3 regions of the Neobacillus sp. D3-1R genome follow, and region 2 is predicted to be linked to each of the others. Evidence: a T-box and tRNA genes for the amino acid it is inferred to sense, from the RefSeq annotation. Region 2 holds a T-box; the other regions hold tRNA genes.
The links. A T-box is a leader RNA that pairs with one kind of tRNA and senses whether it is charged. The one in region 2 lies ahead of thrS (threonine--tRNA ligase), so its partner is inferred to be a tRNA-Thr.

Region 1 (5,701 bases), 1.9 Mb from region 2:
GGTGACAAACCGGAGGAAGGTGGGGATGACGTCAAATCATCATGCCCCTTATGACCTGGGCTACACACGTGCTACAATGGATGGTACAAAGGGCTGCAAGACCGCGAGGTTAAGCGAATCCCATAAAACCATTCTCAGTTCGGATTGCAGGCTGCAACTCGCCTGCATGAAGCTGGAATCGCTAGTAATCGCGGATCAGCATGCCGCGGTGAATACGTTCCCGGGCCTTGTACACACCGCCCGTCACACCACGAGAGTTTGTAACACCCGAAGTCGGTGGGGTAACCGTAAGGAGCCAGCCGCCTAAGGTGGGACAGATGATTGGGGTGAAGTCGTAACAAGGTAGCCGTATCGGAAGGTGCGGCTGGATCACCTCCTTTCTAAGGAATATAAGTGACCATCGGTCACAAAAACATTAAAATCTTTGGTGTTAATCGTTTGGTGTTTAGTTTTGAGAGAGCAATCTCTCTTGTGGCAATATATTGCTATTGCTACTTAATAGCAAAGGATATTGCTATTTTTGTTCCTTGAAAACTAGATAATCGTATAGAAGAAACCAAGTAAAAACCGAGTAATTGCCATTTTAGTTTCTCTCTTATTTTATAGTAAGAGAATTAACCTTTAGGTTAAGTTAATAAGGGCGCACGGTGGATGCCTTGGCACTAGGAGCCGATGAAGGACGGGACTAACGCCGATATGCTCCGGGGAGCTGTAAGTAAGCTTTGATCCGGAGATTTCCGAATGGGGAAACCCACTGCTCGTAATGGAGTAGTATCTTTACCTGAATACATAGGGTACTGATGGCATACCCGGGGAACTGAAACATCTAAGTACCCGGAGGAAGAGAAAGCAAACGCGATTCCCTGAGTAGCGGCGAGCGAAACGGGACATAGCCCAAACCAAGAGGCTTGCCTCTTGGGGTTGTAGGACACTCAACATGGAGTTACAAAGGAACGGGGTAGATGAACAGATCTGGAAAGATCGGTCAGAGAAGGTAAAAACCCTGTAGTCGAAACTTCGTTCCCTCCTGAGTGGATCCTGAGTACGGCCGGACACGAGAAATCCGGTCGGAAGCAGGGAGGACCATCTCCCAAGGCTAAATACTCCCTAGTGACCGATAGTGAACCAGTACCGTGAGGGAAAGGTGAAAAGCACCCCGGAAGGGGAGTGAAAAAGATCCTGAAACCGTGTGCCTACAAGTAGTTAGAGCCCGTTAATGGGTGATAGCGTGCCTTTTGTAGAATGAACCGGCGAGTTACGATTACATGCAAGGTTAAGTTGATAAGACGGAGCCGCAGCGAAAGCGAGTCTGAATAGGGCGAATGAGTATGTGGTCGTAGACCCGAAACCAGGTGATCTACCCATGTCCAGGGTGAAGTCCAGGTAACACTGGATGGAGGCCCGAACCCACGCACGTTGAAAAGTGCGGGGATGAGGTGTGGGTAGCGGAGAAATTCCAATCGAACTTGGAGATAGCTGGTTCTCTCCGAAATAGCTTTAGGGCTAGCCTCACGTAGTAAGAGTCTTGGAGGTAGAGCACTGTTTGGACTAGGGGCCCTCATCGGGTTACCGAATTCAGACAAACTCCGAATGCCAAAGACTTATCCGTGGGAGTCAGACTGCGAGTGATAAGATCCGTAGTCAAAAGGGAAACAGCCCAGACCACCAGCTAAGGTCCCAAAGTTTACGTTAAGTGGAAAAGGATGTGGAGTTGCTTAGACAACCAGGATGTTGGCTTAGAAGCAGCCACCATTTAAAGAGTGCGTAATAGCTCACTGGTCGAGTGACTCTGCGCCGAAAATGTACCGGGGCTAAACGTAACACCGAAGCTGTGGATTGACACCGTATGGTGTCAGTGGTAGGAGAGCGTTCTAAGGGCGTTGAAGCTAGACCGTAAGGACTGGTGGAGCGCTTAGAAGTGAGAATGCCGGTATGAGTAGCGAAAGATGGGTGAGAATCCCATCCACCGTATGCCTAAGGTTTCCTGAGGAAGGCTCGTCCGCTCAGGGTTAGTCGGGACCTAAGCCGAGGCCGAAAGGCGTAGGCGATGGATAACAGGTTGATATTCCTGTACCACCTCTTTATCGTTTGAGCAATGGGGGGACGCAGAAGGATAGGGTAAGCGCACTGTTGGATATGTGCGTCTAAGCAGTTAGGCTGGTAACGAGGCAAATCCCGTTACCGTGAAGGCTGAGCTGTGATAGCGAGGGAAATATAGTACCGAAGTTCCTGATTCCACGCTGCCAAGAAAAGCCTCTAGCGAGATAAAAGGTGCCCGTACCGCAAACCGACACAGGTAGGCGAGGAGAGAATCCTAAGGTGTGCGAGAGAACTCTCGTTAAGGAACTCGGCAAAATGACCCCGTAACTTCGGGAGAAGGGGTGCTTTTTGGGGTGAATAGCCTCGAAAAGCCGCAGTGAATAGGCCCAGGCGACTGTTTAGCAAAAACACAGGTCTCTGCGAAGCCGTAAGGCGAAGTATAGGGGCTGACGCCTGCCCGGTGCTGGAAGGTTAAGAGGAGGGGTTAGCGCAAGCGAAGCTCTGAATCGAAGCCCCAGTAAACGGCGGCCGTAACTATAACGGTCCTAAGGTAGCGAAATTCCTTGTCGGGTAAGTTCCGACCCGCACGAAAGGCGTAACGATCTGGGCACTGTCTCAACGAGAGACTCGGTGAAATTATAGTACCTGTGAAGATGCAGGTTACCCGCGACAGGACGGAAAGACCCCGTGGAGCTTTACTGTAGCCTGATATTGAATTTTGGTACAGCTTGTACAGGATAGGTAGGAGCCTGAGAAGCCGGAGCGCCAGCTTCGGTGGAGGCGTCGGTGGGATACTACCCTGGCTGTATTGAAATTCTAACCCGCACCCCTCTATCGGGGTGGGAGACAGTGTCAGGTGGGCAGTTTGACTGGGGCGGTCGCCTCCTAAAGAGTAACGGAGGCGCCCAAAGGTTCCCTCAGAATGGTTGGAAATCATTCGTAGAGTGTAAAGGCACAAGGGAGCTTGACTGCGAGACCTACAAGTCGAGCAGGGACGAAAGTCGGGCTTAGTGATCCGGTGGTTCCGCATGGAAGGGCCATCGCTCAACGGATAAAAGCTACCCCGGGGATAACAGGCTTATCTCCCCCAAGAGTCCACATCGACGGGGAGGTTTGGCACCTCGATGTCGGCTCATCGCATCCTGGGGCTGTAGTCGGTCCCAAGGGTTGGGCTGTTCGCCCATTAAAGCGGTACGCGAGCTGGGTTCAGAACGTCGTGAGACAGTTCGGTCCCTATCCGTCGTGGGCGTAGGAAATTTGAGAGGAGCTGTCCTTAGTACGAGAGGACCGGGATGGACGCACCGCTGGTGTACCAGTTGTCTTGCCAAAGGCATCGCTGGGTAGCTATGTGCGGACGGGATAAGTGCTGAAAGCATCTAAGCATGAAGCCCCCCTCAAGATGAGATTTCCCATAGCGTAAGCTAGTAAGAACCCTGAAAGATGATCAGGTTGATAGGTCAGAGGTGGAAGCGCGGTGACGTGTGGAGCTGACTGATACTAATCGTTCGAGGACTTAACCAAAACATTTGGATATCCAAATAAGGCAAACTTGTTTTTTACTTCTTCTAATACATTATCTAGTTTTGAGGGAATGAAAAGTAAAATTTTCTCTTGATTTTTTAAAAAAAGACATTATAATAAAAAAGTGTCGAAAACAAAATAGTCTGGTGGCGATGGCGAGAAGGTCACACCCGTTCCCATACCGAACACGGAAGTTAAGCTTCTCAGCGCCGATGGTAGTTGGAGGATTCCTCCTGTGAGAGTAGGACGTCGCCAGGCATCATATCGTTCCGCAGTAGCTCAGTGGTAGAGCATTCGGCTGTTAACCGAACGGTCGTAGGTTCGAGTCCTACCTGCGGAGCCATATTTTTTTAGAAAAAGATTATAGTGAGCAGGTAGTTTTAATGCTTCCATAGCTCAGCAGGTAGAGCACTTCCATGGTAAGGAAGAGGTCAGCGGTTCGAGCCCGCTTGGAAGCTTACCATTATTATTATAACGGCCCATTGGTCAAGCGGTTAAGACACCGCCCTTTCACGGCGGTAACACGGGTTCGAATCCCGTATGGGTCACCAACTTTTTTCTCGATAGAGAAAATAAAGTTCCTTAAATATTATTTCGGAGGATTAGCTCAGCTGGGAGAGCATCTGCCTTACAAGCAGAGGGTCGGCGGTTCGATCCCGTCATCCTCCATTTTAGATTTTTTGCATTAGCAAAAAGATTTTTTCTTTTAATAAAAATATGCCGGTTTAGCTCAATTGGTAGAGCAACTGACTTGTAATCAGTAGGTTGGGGGTTCAAGTCCTCTAGCCGGCACTCTTTTGGAGGGGTAGCGAAGTGGCTAAACGCGGCGGACTGTAAATCCGCTCCTTTGGGTTCGGCGGTTCGAATCCGTCCCCCTCCACCATTTTTTTTCATAAAAAAAGTAAAAAGTGGACAATATATAAATGTCCTTTATAATTTAAAAAATCATTGGGCTATAGCCAAGCGGTAAGGCATCGCACTTTGACTGCGACATGCGTAGGTTCAAATCCTGCTAGCCCAGCCAACGAGCCATTAGCTCAGTCGGTAGAGCATCTGACTTTTAATCAGAGGGTCGAAGGTTCGAGTCCTTCATGGCTCATTAAAATGCGATTACTTTCATTAGAGAGTAATCGCATTTTTTTTATTCTAAATTATATGTTGAGTATGTTTAAAGCTAATGGGTAATTTGGTACTATCTTCATAAATTGAAATAAACAATTATGTTGAGCTTATTCTCCTTTTTCCCGTATATATATGCATAACTTTGTCGAGTTGAGTCAAGCGAATGTAAGCGGTTAAAATAGTATGTATAGGGGAGAAGGAGGAGTTAATCGATGAATAAAAAAATATCATTAATTGGTGTTCCGATGGATTTAGGTCAAACACGAAGAGGAGTCGATATGGGACCTAGTGCCATTCGATATGCTGGTGTAGTAGAACGTTTAGAAGAGTTACATTTTGATATAGAGGATTTAGGAGATATTGAAATTGGTAGAGCAGAGCGAGTTCAAAATGCCGAAACCAACTTGAAAAATTTAAAGTCGGTTGCAGAGGGTAGTGAAAAACTTGCAGCAACTGTTGATCAAGCGATTAAGGATGGAGCCTTTCCTTTAGTGCTTGGTGGTGACCATAGCATTGCTATTGGTACATTAGCAGGTGTAGGTAAACATTACAAGAATCTTGGAGTTATTTGGTATGATGCCCATGGAGATTTAAATACGGCAGAGACCTCACCATCTGGTAATATTCATGGAATGCCGCTAGCTGCAAGTTTAGGCCTTGGGCATCCAGCGTTAACTGAAATTGCAGGATATAGTCCAAAGGTAAAGCCTGAAAATATTATCATAATAGGTGCTCGTTCTTTAGATGACGGGGAAAAAGAATTAATCAGAGAAAAAGGCATTAAAGTTTATACGATGCATGAAATAGACCGACTGGGAATGACAAGAGTCATGGAGGAAACTATTTCATTCCTTAAAGAAAATACCGACGGAGTTCATTTATCTCTTGATTTGGATGGTTTAGATCCACATGATGCACCAGGAGTAGGTACACCCGTAATCGGTGGAATAAGCTATCGAGAAAGCCATTTAGCGATGGAAATGCTAGCAGAAGCTGATTTTATTACATCCGCTGAATT
Region 2 (5,701 bases):
CAAATAGACTTGAAACGGGCAAACGACGCTTTGCATGTTGATAAATAATATCTAGGTCTTCTTTTTTTCTACCATTCAGTTTCGTAAATTCAATTGGGTAATCCGCATTATTGAAATAATCTAAGGTGTATGAAACTTCATTGTGGGGCTTGAATCCGAATTTTGGATAAAAATCTAAAACGGATGAATTGGCAAAGAGATAAATCAAATCAACATCTTTGTAATCAGCTAATACTGTATTCATGAGAAGTTGGGAGAAACCTTTACCACGAAAGTCAGGGTGAGTCATAACGGTCCCTATTTGTACAGCACTCCATTTATTGTTATGAACGACAAGTTCTAATAGATTGACTGAAACATTAGCGATGACTTGATCATGAATGATAACAGAGTAAGGGATGTATTTGCTGCTCCAATACCCATGCTGATACCAATCTTCAAACTCTATTCCAAAAATACTAGTTGCTAGTTCATTAAAGCTTTTTCTAAGCTTTTCATTATGTTGATATGCTTTTACGACTGTAATTTCTTCCACGTGGGTACTCCTTTAGATAAAAATAAAAACACTCCCACAAAGAGAGTGTTTTTTGGACAGAACTCAACTCTAATTTTATAATATTTCAAATTATAAGTCTATACTTTCTTTTTTTAGATCGTATAATTTAGGTCATAGGATCTTAAAGAAAAAGGGTGATTAGATGTATTTTGATCAATCTCCATATTCAGTTCGAGTTGAATGGGGAAGACGTGGGGCAAGAGAGGCAGCAGATAGAGGAGATATTGTCATTATCGTAGATGTATTAAGTTTTTCAACAACGGTGATTACAGCTTTGGAATATGAAGCCATTATATATCCTTATCCTCCTCATCTAGATGGCAAGGAATATGCAGAAAAGATAGGTGCAGAGTATATTTTAGGTAGAGCAGAGGCAGCTAAAATAGGAAAAGCTACTCTTTCTCCGGTTTCTTTTCATAAAGAACATTCAAACAAGAGTTATGTCTTGTCTTCTTTTAATGGTGCTTTTTGTACATGGATGGCTTCAAAAGTTCCAGCATTATTAGTTGGATCGATAATCAATGCATCATCTGTTGCGAGAGTTGCAAATAGCCTGAGTAAAGAAACGAATGCCAACATAACCATTGTTCCTTGCGGTGAGCAATGGAATGAGGTTCAGGAAAACGAAGATAGTCTTCGCCCAGCAATAGAAGACTATTTAGGAGTCGGGGCGATTCTTTCATACTTGGTTGGGCATTTTTCTCCTGAAGCAGAAGTTTGTTTAGGAGCATTTTTACATTCAAAAGAAAAAATAGCAGAATTGCTATGGGAATGTGGAAGTGGAAGGGAGCTGCGTGAGCGGGGATTTAGTGCGGATGTAAAACATAGCTTACAGTTAAATCATTACCAAACTGTTCCTATACTAAAAAATGATCATTTTGTAAAAAGTAATCTCTAAGAAAAAATTAAAAATGAGTTATTGCTATAATTTGTAAGATATGGTAATCTATAAAAAATCTTAATTGAAAAGCACTGATAAGGATATGAGTTACTTTTTACGGTTTCCAGAGAGGGAAGAATTAGCTGAAATCTTCCTAACGCAGGAAAGTATCTTACCACCTTTAAGCTGTATTGGGGAAAACTGAAGTATCCAATACCGTCCATGCTACGTTACAGCACCAAAGCCATTAGTTTTTAAACTTTTGGGAAATTGGGTGGAACCACGGGTTAAGCGCGCTCGTCCCTTACGATAGGGATGGGTGCGTTTTTTATTTTTTTTAAGGCTCTTTTCTGAAACTTTGTTGCTTTTTGTAACTAATAAATAGGCATTTTACCATATTAGGGTGTTAAACTCATATGAAAATGAAGAAAAGAGCTGAGCACTTATTAAGAGAGCCTGTAGTAAAAATCCGGCTTTAGGGATTTTTACGAAAACCACAAACTATACGATAACAGCTTTTAAAAATGAATAGGTAATGCAATGAAAAGGACATGAATTATTTTTACGGTTTCCAGAGAGGGAAGGGTGCTGAGATCTTCCTAACTTAGGGAAATAATTTACCGCCTTTGAGCTATATTGGGGAACAAAAGTATCCAATATCGTCTATGCTACGTTACAGCACCAAAGCCAAAAGATTTTTTACTTTTGGGAAATTGGGTGGAACCACGGGTTATAACGCGCTCGTCCCTTATGTTAGGGACGGGTGTTTTTTTATTTTCTTTTTAAAATGAATAAGTAATGCAATGAAAAGGACATGAATTATTTTTACGGTTTCCAGAGAGGGAAGGGTGCTGAGAACTTCCTAACTTAGGAAAATAATTTACCACCTTAGAGCTATATTGGGGAACAGAAGTATCCAATATCGTCTATGCTACGTTACAGCACCAAAGCCAAAAGGTTTTTTAATCTTTTGGGAAGTTGGGTGGAACCACGGGTTAATACACACTCGTCCCTATGTCAGGGATGAGTGTGTTTTTTTATATATTCAATTAAAGGAGAGGTTAAAATGAGTGACAAGAAAATTAAAGTTCAATTTCCAGATGAAAGTATAAAAGAGTTTCCGAAGGGTATTACAGTTGAAGGTGTTGCACAATCGATTAGTTCCAGTTTGAGAAAAAATGCAGTCGTAGGGAAAGTAAATGAGCATTTAGTGGATTTAAGTTACAAGCTAGAAGAAGATGTAAAATTAGCTGTTTTAACTCTTGATTCAGAAGAAGGATTGCAGGTGTTAAGGCATTCCTCGGCACATGTATTGGCACAAGCAGTAAAACGACTTTACGGGAAAGTAAAGCTGGGGATTGGGCCAGTGATTGAAAATGGATTTTATTATGATATTAAACTAGAACACAGTTTAACTTCTGATGACTTGCTTGCTATTGAAAAAGAAATGGAGAAGATCGTAAATGAAAATTTAGGAATCAAACGGGTAGAGGGCTCTTACGAAGAAATAGAAAAGCTATGGAAGGAAAAAGATGAAAAATTTAAATTAGAGATTTTACAGGGCATTCCGAAGGATGAAAAAATAACTCTTTATCAACAAGGGGAGTTTATTGACCTTTGCCGTGGTCCGCATCTTCCATCGACTGGATTCATAAAAGCATTTAAATTAACTCGAGTCTCGGGTGCTTATTGGAAGGGAGATAGTCAAAACGAAGTACTGCAACGGTTATATGGGGTCGTATTTAAAAATAAAAAAGAGTTACAGGAGTACGAAAACTTCTTAGAGGAAGCAGCAAAAAGGGATCATCGTAAGTTAGGGAAACAATTAGAGTTATTTATGTTTTCTGAAGAAGCACCGGGAATGCCATTTTACTTACCAAATGGTCAAATTATTCGAAATGAATTAGAAAACTTTTCTCGGGAGCTTCAAAATCATGCTAGCTATGATGAGGTTCGCACACCGTTTATGATGAACCAAAGATTATGGGAGCAATCAGGACATTGGGATCATTATCATGAGAACATGTATTTTTCTGAGGTGGATCAAACACAGTTTGCGCTAAAGCCGATGAACTGCCCGGGACATATGTTGATTTTTAAAAATAATCTTTATTCGTATCGTGATTTGCCTATTCGTTTGTCGGAGTTCGGTCAAGTGCACCGCCACGAGTTTAGTGGTGCTTTAAATGGAATGCTTCGAGTTCGTACTTTCTGCCAGGACGATGCCCATATTTTTGTAAGGGAAGACCAAATTGAAAGTGAAATTAAACAGGTGTTCCAATTGGTTGACCAAGTTTATCGTACGTTTGGTTTTGAGTATTCCGTGGAACTTTCTACTCGCCCGGAGAATTCATTAGGGGATGATAGCCTTTGGGAGATTTCGGAAAGATCCTTAAAGAATGTGCTGGTTGAATTAAACATTCCATACCACCTAAACGAAGGAGACGGAGCATTTTATGGACCAAAAATTGATTTTCATATAAAAGATGCTTTAAAGCGAAGCCATCAATGCGCGACAATTCAGCTCGATTTTCAAATGCCTGAGAAGTTTGATTTAACTTATATCAATCAAAATAACGAAAAAGTTCGTCCTGTTGTGATTCATCGAGCGATTTTTGGATCGATTGATCGCTTTTTCGGAATCTTAATCGAACATTTTGCCGGTGCCTTCCCAGTGTGGTTAGCTCCAACACAAGTGCAAATTATTCCTGTTTCATCTGTTCATTTAGACTACTGTTTAAAGGTTCAATCTGAATTGAAAAATATAGGAGTAAGAGTGAAAATAGATAATAGTAATGAAAAGTTAGGATACAAAATAAGAGAAGCACAGATGAAGAAAATCCCTTATATGTTCGTCCTAGGTGATCAGGAAGTTATGGATGATAATGTTAAGGTTAGAAAATTTGGAAATCAAGAATCAGAAAGCGAATCCTTTGAAGATTTTAAAAAGAAAATAGTTCAGCAACTAAAAGAACGAAGCCTTTAATCTTGCCTTTGTATTAAAAATGATGCATTCCTAAAAGAATGCATCATTTTTTTACCCTTTAATATCAATCGATTGACCTAAATGAGGGTGGGGAGCTTCCATCATTTTTAGAAGCTGAACACTATTTTGTTCAGACGTTTCCATGACCTTTTTTGTTAAGGCAATGCCAACGCTTTGACTTAGAGAAGCTTGGTTCATACCAATAGATAGTGCGGCAATATCCAAATTATTCACCCCCTAGTTTTGTATCGGTCAGTAAATAGAAATATTTAGTAATTGTCATTTATAAATTTTTTCAAAAATATAGTCCTAAATTTATATCGAAACCATGTTTTGCTTATACTTTCATTTGGGTCATGACAGGCTACCTTATTCAAAAAATAAAAATCGCTAGGTGTTACTTCTATTTTGCATATTGCTGAAACAGGTTTTTTACTTACCCATTCATTAAATTGTATGAGACCTTTTGCTGGAGCCTCAAAGGTTTTGGTCGATAAAATATAAATGTATCCTTTTTCCCAAGGCTGATTAGAAAATGTAGCCTGAGTAAGAGAGTAAAAATGATACCATTGTTTTTGATTAGCCGAAATAGAGCCATTTCGAATATTATCTACTATGCTTTCTTTTCTTAAAGTAGCATAGAACATAGCCCATATGGGATCTTTGGTAGCAAAAACAGCTTTTGTCATTTCCCCATTAAATAGGGTTTGTTCCCGTGGTTCGAATACCTCTATTATCTTATTAGAGCCGTGAAAAACAATAGATTTAGTATCTGAAAGATATTGTAAAAACTGATATTTTGGTAACGAGAGAGTGTAAGGAATAAGCTTATCAGTGTTTTTACAGCCTTCTTCAAACATATCATTAAATAGCTTTTCTTCTTCCTTTGAATAACGAACCTTAGGACAAGGATAGAAAAAAAAACGAAGGAAAATATTGATAAAAAAAGACTTCAAGTAGGTCAATCCTTTCGGGTAATCTAAGATTTCCTTTTACGTAGGATATTTAAGGAAATGCCAATTGAAATGAAACATAATAAACCATTTACAATGACGTCCAATGTACTTCCGTTTAGGAAATTGGTGATTGTTCCACTTGCAAGTAATAGAGAAAGAATGAGCCAAAATGCTAATTTATATTGGTTATAAAAAATTTTAAACATATCCATCACCTTTAATAATAGTTAACTATTATTATGAACATTTCTGGAAAAAGATTCAAACCATTTTAATCAATAATATAGGTGTCTATTGAAATTTCTCTCCTAAAATAGCCTATT
Region 3 (5,701 bases), 1.6 Mb from region 2:
GTGCTCGACAAGAGGCAATAGTTCAATATGAGTAAATCCATGCTCGTTCACATAGGGAATTAACTCATTTGCAAGTTCTGTATAGGTTAAAAAATCACCATTATCCTTTTTCTTCCACGAACCAAGATGTAACTCATAAATTAGAACAGGTTGTGAAAGACCCTGAGTCTTTTGTTTTTTTTGCTGCCATTTTTCATCATTCCAACGGTACTCTTTCAGGGGATAAACAATCGAAGCAGTGTTAGGCCTTATTTCTGAGTAAAATGCATATGGATCCGATTTTTGCACTATTTTTCCATTTGAAGTAATAATCTCAAATTTATATAAACACCCTTCTAAATTTTCAGGAACCACTAACATCCAAATGCCTTCTTTATTAACTCTATGTAAGGTGTGTTCTGTTCCATTCCAATTATTAAAATCACCGATAAGTCTGACTATTCGGGCATTTGGTGCCCAAACACAAAAACGAGTTACAATTCGATCTGAATCATGTAAAACATGTGCTCCAAATAACTGGTAGCTCTGATAAAAAGTTCCTTCATGAAATAAGTGCATTTGGAAATCGGTTGGATACAATGTGCTCAAAACCATTTTTCTCCCCATCCCTATAAAAATTCCTAGCTTCTAATATGACAAAAAGCCATATCAAGTTGGTGCTGACAGAGATGCCATAAAGACTGTCTAAATTGAGAATAATCGAATTTATTTTTTTGCTATGAAAAATATTATTCATTTGAAAGTATTCTGCTGCTTTCTTGTATTATTCTTGTTTTCACAGAGAATTCCTTGTAATACTTTCAGACAATAAACGGGGTAAAAATAGTTATTATGAGGAGAAATGAGCAAATTCTATCCATTCCGACATAAATGGAGAGAAAATTAGACAAAATAAAACAAATAAACCTAAAAAGAATTTTATAGGTGGTGTAAGAATGGCTAATAAAGAGGAAGAGTTTTTATTAAAACAAGCAGGATCGGAAGAACGTGTACCTTTGTTTGATGCCCCAGATGGAAAAATCCTAGCAACCGGAGACATGTTCCGTGGACCGTATACTGGGGTCTCTTCAGAATTCGATTTAAATAATCCTGGAAACAAACTAGCGGAAAAAGTAGAGAAGTATGATTGAGAATAAGCCCCCTTACTGTAACACGTAAGGGGGCTTATATTTATTAAAGGTTGGGCTATGTAACAACAACGATATTCCATGAAGGAATCGGGAGAGATTTGAAAAGAAGGGATTTCCTTTGGGGATATATCTGGAAAGTGGAGCACATTTCTGGGAAGTTGAGCATATCCTTCGAAAGGTCGAGCATATCCCTCGGAAAGTCGAGCATATCCCTCGGAAAGTCGAGCATATCCCTCGGAAAGTCGAGCATATCCCTCGGAAAGTCGAGCATATCCCTCGGAAAGTCGAGCATATCCCTCGGAAAGTCGAGCATATCCCTCGGAAAGTCGAGCATATCCCTCGGAAAGTCGAGCATATCCCTCGGAAAGTCGAGCATATCCCTCGGAAAGTCGAGCATATCCCTCGGAAAGTCGAGCATATCCCTCGGAAAGTCGAGCATATCCCTCGGAAAGTCCAATATACATCGGCGAAGTGAAGTATAATCGCAAACAAGCTAAGTATTTTTTTGAAGAATTGGGTTTATACTTACTAAATAGGATAAAAAAATGATAATTTACAAGATAAAAAGAGCTGTGACAAAATGTCTACAGCTCTTTTTATATGACCCATACGGGATTCGAACCCGTGTTACCGCCGTGAAAGGGCGGTGTCTTAACCGCTTGACCAATGGGCCGTTATGGCGGAGAAGGAGGGATTTGAACCCTCGCGCCGGTTACCCGACCTACACCCTTAGCAGGGGCGCCTCTTCAGCCTCTTGAGTACTTCCCCATAAAAATGGCTCCGCAGGTAGGACTCGAACCTACGACCGTTCGGTTAACAGCCGAATGCTCTACCACTGAGCTACTGCGGAACAATGGTAAGTTAATTTGCTATTGCAAAAAAACTCTTCACAAAAAACTCTGGTGGGCCTAAATGGACTCGAACCATCGACCTCACGCTTATCAGGCGTGCGCTCTAACCAGCTGAGCTATAGGCCCAATTTGGAGCGGGTGATGAGAATCGAACTCACGACATCAGCTTGGAAGGCTGAGGTTTTACCATTAAACTACACCCGCATGTTAAGGTGAATTATTTTTGCTATCGCAAAAAAATTCTGGTGGCTCAGGACGGAATCGAACCGCCGACACAAGGATTTTCAGTCCTTTGCTCTACCGACTGAGCTACTGAGCCACAAATAAAAATGGCGGTCCCGACGGGAATCGAACCCGCGATCTCCTGCGTGACAGGCAGGCATGTTAACCGCTACACCACGGGACCAGATGGATTATTGCGGAGGCAGGATTTGAACCTGCGACCTTCGGGTTATGAGCCCGACGAGCTACCAGACTGCTCCACCCCGCGACGATAATATTAATCCATTTAATTTAAAAAATATGGCGGAGGAAGAGGGATTCGAACCCCCGCGCGGTTTAACCCGCCTGTCGGTTTTCAAGACCGATCCCTTCAGCCGGACTTGGGTATTCCTCCGCGTAAAGAAACTATGGTGGACCTTGTAGGACTCGAACCTACGACCGGACGGTTATGAGCCGTCTGCTCTAACCAGCTGAGCTAAAGGTCCAAAATCATGGTAGCGGCGGAGGGGATCGAACCCCCGACCTTACGGGTATGAACCGTACGCTCTAGCCAGCTGAGCTACACCGCCATGTTATGGAATATTTATTTTATTGTCATAAAATAATTTGGTGGAGTCTAGGGGGATCGAACCCCTGACCTCCTGCGTGCAAGGCAGGCGCTCTCCCAGCTGAGCTAAGACCCCAGGATAGTTATGATTAAATTAATGGTCGGGAAGACAGGATTCGAACCTGCGACCCCTTGGTCCCAAACCAAGTGCTCTACCAAGCTGAGCTACTTCCCGTAAATATGGCGCGCCCGAAAGGAGTCGAACCCATAACCTTCTGATCCGTAGTCAGACGCTCTATCCAATTGAGCTACGGGCGCATTTCATTCTCATCTTTTCTTATCTATTAAAAGATTTAAGGAAAGTTCTTTTCGCTATCGCGAAAAAACTTTGGTGCCGAGGACCGGAATCGAACCGGTACGGTAGTCACCTACCGCAGGATTTTAAGTCCTGTGCGTCTGCCAGTTCCGCCACCCCGGCACTACTTTGGAGCGGAAGACGGGATTCGAACCCGCGACCCCCACCTTGGCAAGGTGGTGTTCTACCACTGAACTACTTCCGCAATATATAATTTAAAATCTTTTGAAATCGAAAAAAATCATAAGTGCGGGTGAAGGGAGTCGAACCCCCACGCCTTGCGGCGCCAGATCCTAAGTCTGGTGCGTCTGCCAATTCCGCCACACCCGCATATGGTAGTTTATTTTACTGTCGTAAAAAAACTTGGTGAGCCATGAAGGACTCGAACCTTCGACCCTCTGATTAAAAGTCAGATGCTCTACCGACTGAGCTAATGGCTCGTAAAAGGAAAGTTATTTACGCTAACGCGAAAAAACTCTGGTGCCGGCTAGAGGACTTGAACCCCCAACCTACTGATTACAAGTCAGTTGCTCTACCAATTGAGCTAAACCGGCATAATAATGAAAGATATTTTTACTATCGTAAAAGATTAAAGAAAGTTCTTTTCGCTATTGCGAAATTAAAAATAGATCTTTTTACTATCGTAAAAAATCTATGGTGGAGGATGACGGGATCGAACCGCCGACCCTCTGCTTGTAAGGCAGATGCTCTCCCAGCTGAGCTAATCCTCCATATTTATAATGCCTGGCGACGTCCTACTCTCACAGGAGGAATCCTCCAACTACCATCGGCGCTGAGAAGCTTAACTTCCGTGTTCGGTATGGGAACGGGTGTGACCTTCTCGCCATCGCCACCAGACTTGTATTATTAGCGACATAGTTTATTATAATATCTTTTAAAAATATTTCAAGAGGAAATTTAAAACTTTTTGTTCCCTCAAAACTAGATAATGTATTAGAAGAAGTAAAAACGAGTTGCCTTATTTGGATATCCAAATGTTTTGGTTAAGTCCTCGAACGATTAGTATCAGTCAGCTCCACACGTCACCGCGCTTCCACCTCTGACCTATCAACCTGATCATCTTTCAGGGTTCTTACTAGCTTACGCTATGGGAAATCTCATCTTGAGGGGGGCTTCATGCTTAGATGCTTTCAGCACTTATCCCGTCCGCACATAGCTACCCAGCGATGCCTTTGGCAAGACAACTGGTACACCAGCGGTGCGTCCATCCCGGTCCTCTCGTACTAAGGACAGCTCCTCTCAAATTTCCTACGCCCACGACGGATAGGGACCGAACTGTCTCACGACGTTCTGAACCCAGCTCGCGTACCGCTTTAATGGGCGAACAGCCCAACCCTTGGGACCGACTACAGCCCCAGGATGCGATGAGCCGACATCGAGGTGCCAAACCTCCCCGTCGATGTGGACTCTTGGGGGAGATAAGCCTGTTATCCCCGGGGTAGCTTTTATCCGTTGAGCGATGGCCCTTCCATGCGGAACCACCGGATCACTAAGCCCGACTTTCGTCCCTGCTCGACTTGTAGGTCTCGCAGTCAAGCTCCCTTGTGCCTTTACACTCTACGAATGATTTCCAACCATTCTGAGGGAACCTTTGGGCGCCTCCGTTACTCTTTAGGAGGCGACCGCCCCAGTCAAACTGCCCACCTGACACTGTCTCCCACCCCGATAGAGGGGTGCGGGTTAGAATTTCAATACAGCCAGGGTAGTATCCCACCGACGCCTCCACCGAAGCTGGCGCTCCGGCTTCTCAGGCTCCTACCTATCCTGTACAAGCTGTACCAAAATTCAATATCAGGCTACAGTAAAGCTCCACGGGGTCTTTCCGTCCTGTCGCGGGTAACCTGCATCTTCACAGGTACTATAATTTCACCGAGTCTCTCGTTGAGACAGTGCCCAGATCGTTACGCCTTTCGTGCGGGTCGGAACTTACCCGACAAGGAATTTCGCTACCTTAGGACCGTTATAGTTACGGCCGCCGTTTACTGGGGCTTCGATTCAGAGCTTCGCTTGCGCTAACCCCTCCTCTTAACCTTCCAGCACCGGGCAGGCGTCAGCCCCTATACTTCGCCTTACGGCTTCGCAGAGACCTGTGTTTTTGCTAAACAGTCGCCTGGGCCTATTCACTGCGGCTTTTCGAGGCTATTCACCCCAAAAAGCACCCCTTCTCCCGAAGTTACGGGGTCATTTTGCCGAGTTCCTTAACGAGAGTTCTCTCGCACACCTTAGGATTCTCTCCTCGCCTACCTGTGTCGGTTTGCGGTACGGGCACCTTTTATCTCGCTAGAGGCTTTTCTTGGCAGCGTGGAATCAGGAACTTCGGTACTATATTTCCCTCGCTATCACAGCTCAGCCTTCACGGTAACGGGATTTGCCTCGTTACCAGCCTAACTGCTTAGACGCACATATCCAACAGTGCGCTTACCCTATCCTTCTGCGTCCCCCCATTGCTCAAACGATAAAGAGGTGGTACAGGAATATCAACCTGTTATCCATCGCCTACGCCTTTCGGCCTCGGCTTAGGTCCCGACTAACCCTGAGCGGACGAGCCTTCCTCAGGAAACCTTAGGCATACGGT

Region 1: it has a tRNA-Thr gene. The T-box ahead of thrS (threonine--tRNA ligase) is inferred to sense a tRNA for this amino acid. The anticodon was not compared.
Region 3: it has a tRNA-Thr gene. The T-box ahead of thrS (threonine--tRNA ligase) is inferred to sense a tRNA for this amino acid. The anticodon was not compared.

The regions. Positions count from the first base shown of each region.
Region 1 is NZ_CP197471.1:4,636,217-4,641,917, forward strand. It holds rRNA gene ACSBPO_RS23390 (16S ribosomal RNA) at 1-380, shown strand, start outside; rRNA gene ACSBPO_RS23395 (23S ribosomal RNA) at 625-3,561, shown strand; rRNA gene rrf (5S ribosomal RNA) at 3,704-3,819, shown strand; tRNA gene ACSBPO_RS23405 (tRNA-Asn) at 3,830-3,904, shown strand; tRNA gene ACSBPO_RS23410 (tRNA-Thr) at 3,947-4,019, shown strand; tRNA gene ACSBPO_RS23415 (tRNA-Glu) at 4,038-4,112, shown strand; tRNA gene ACSBPO_RS23420 (tRNA-Val) at 4,158-4,230, shown strand; tRNA gene ACSBPO_RS23425 (tRNA-Thr) at 4,281-4,353, shown strand; tRNA gene ACSBPO_RS23430 (tRNA-Tyr) at 4,361-4,444, shown strand; tRNA gene ACSBPO_RS23435 (tRNA-Gln) at 4,511-4,585, shown strand; tRNA gene ACSBPO_RS23440 (tRNA-Lys) at 4,588-4,660, shown strand; gene rocF (arginase) at 4,896-5,701, shown strand, end outside.
Region 2 is NZ_CP197471.1:1,869,715-1,875,415, forward strand. It holds gene ACSBPO_RS09480 (GNAT family N-acetyltransferase) at 1-535, opposite strand, end outside; gene ACSBPO_RS09485 (2-phosphosulfolactate phosphatase) at 699-1,454, shown strand; T-box leader at 1,520-1,744, shown strand; T-box leader at 1,968-2,188, shown strand; T-box leader at 2,231-2,453, shown strand; gene thrS (threonine--tRNA ligase) at 2,503-4,422, shown strand; gene ACSBPO_RS09495 (YjfB family protein) at 4,474-4,647, opposite strand; gene ACSBPO_RS09500 (hypothetical protein) at 4,692-5,378, opposite strand; gene ACSBPO_RS09505 (hypothetical protein) at 5,436-5,570, shown strand.
Region 3 is NZ_CP197471.1:3,477,097-3,482,797, forward strand. It holds gene glgB (1,4-alpha-glucan branching enzyme) at 1-594, opposite strand, end outside; gene ACSBPO_RS17815 (hypothetical protein) at 936-1,130, shown strand; gene ACSBPO_RS17820 (hypothetical protein) at 1,186-1,569, opposite strand; tRNA gene ACSBPO_RS17825 (tRNA-Glu) at 1,732-1,803, opposite strand; tRNA gene ACSBPO_RS17830 (tRNA-Ser) at 1,808-1,898, opposite strand; tRNA gene ACSBPO_RS17835 (tRNA-Asn) at 1,906-1,980, opposite strand; tRNA gene ACSBPO_RS17840 (tRNA-Ile) at 2,031-2,107, opposite strand; tRNA gene ACSBPO_RS17845 (tRNA-Gly) at 2,112-2,185, opposite strand; tRNA gene ACSBPO_RS17850 (tRNA-Phe) at 2,225-2,300, opposite strand; tRNA gene ACSBPO_RS17855 (tRNA-Asp) at 2,312-2,387, opposite strand; tRNA gene ACSBPO_RS17860 (tRNA-Met) at 2,398-2,471, opposite strand; tRNA gene ACSBPO_RS17865 (tRNA-Ser) at 2,505-2,597, opposite strand; tRNA gene ACSBPO_RS17870 (tRNA-Ile) at 2,612-2,688, opposite strand; tRNA gene ACSBPO_RS17875 (tRNA-Met) at 2,696-2,772, opposite strand; tRNA gene ACSBPO_RS17880 (tRNA-Ala) at 2,811-2,886, opposite strand; tRNA gene ACSBPO_RS17885 (tRNA-Pro) at 2,909-2,985, opposite strand; tRNA gene ACSBPO_RS17890 (tRNA-Arg) at 2,992-3,068, opposite strand; tRNA gene ACSBPO_RS17895 (tRNA-Leu) at 3,140-3,228, opposite strand; tRNA gene ACSBPO_RS17900 (tRNA-Gly) at 3,236-3,310, opposite strand; tRNA gene ACSBPO_RS17905 (tRNA-Leu) at 3,354-3,435, opposite strand; tRNA gene ACSBPO_RS17910 (tRNA-Lys) at 3,470-3,545, opposite strand; tRNA gene ACSBPO_RS17915 (tRNA-Thr) at 3,584-3,659, opposite strand; tRNA gene ACSBPO_RS17920 (tRNA-Val) at 3,761-3,836, opposite strand; rRNA gene rrf (5S ribosomal RNA) at 3,848-3,963, opposite strand; rRNA gene ACSBPO_RS17930 (23S ribosomal RNA) at 4,106-5,701, opposite strand, start outside.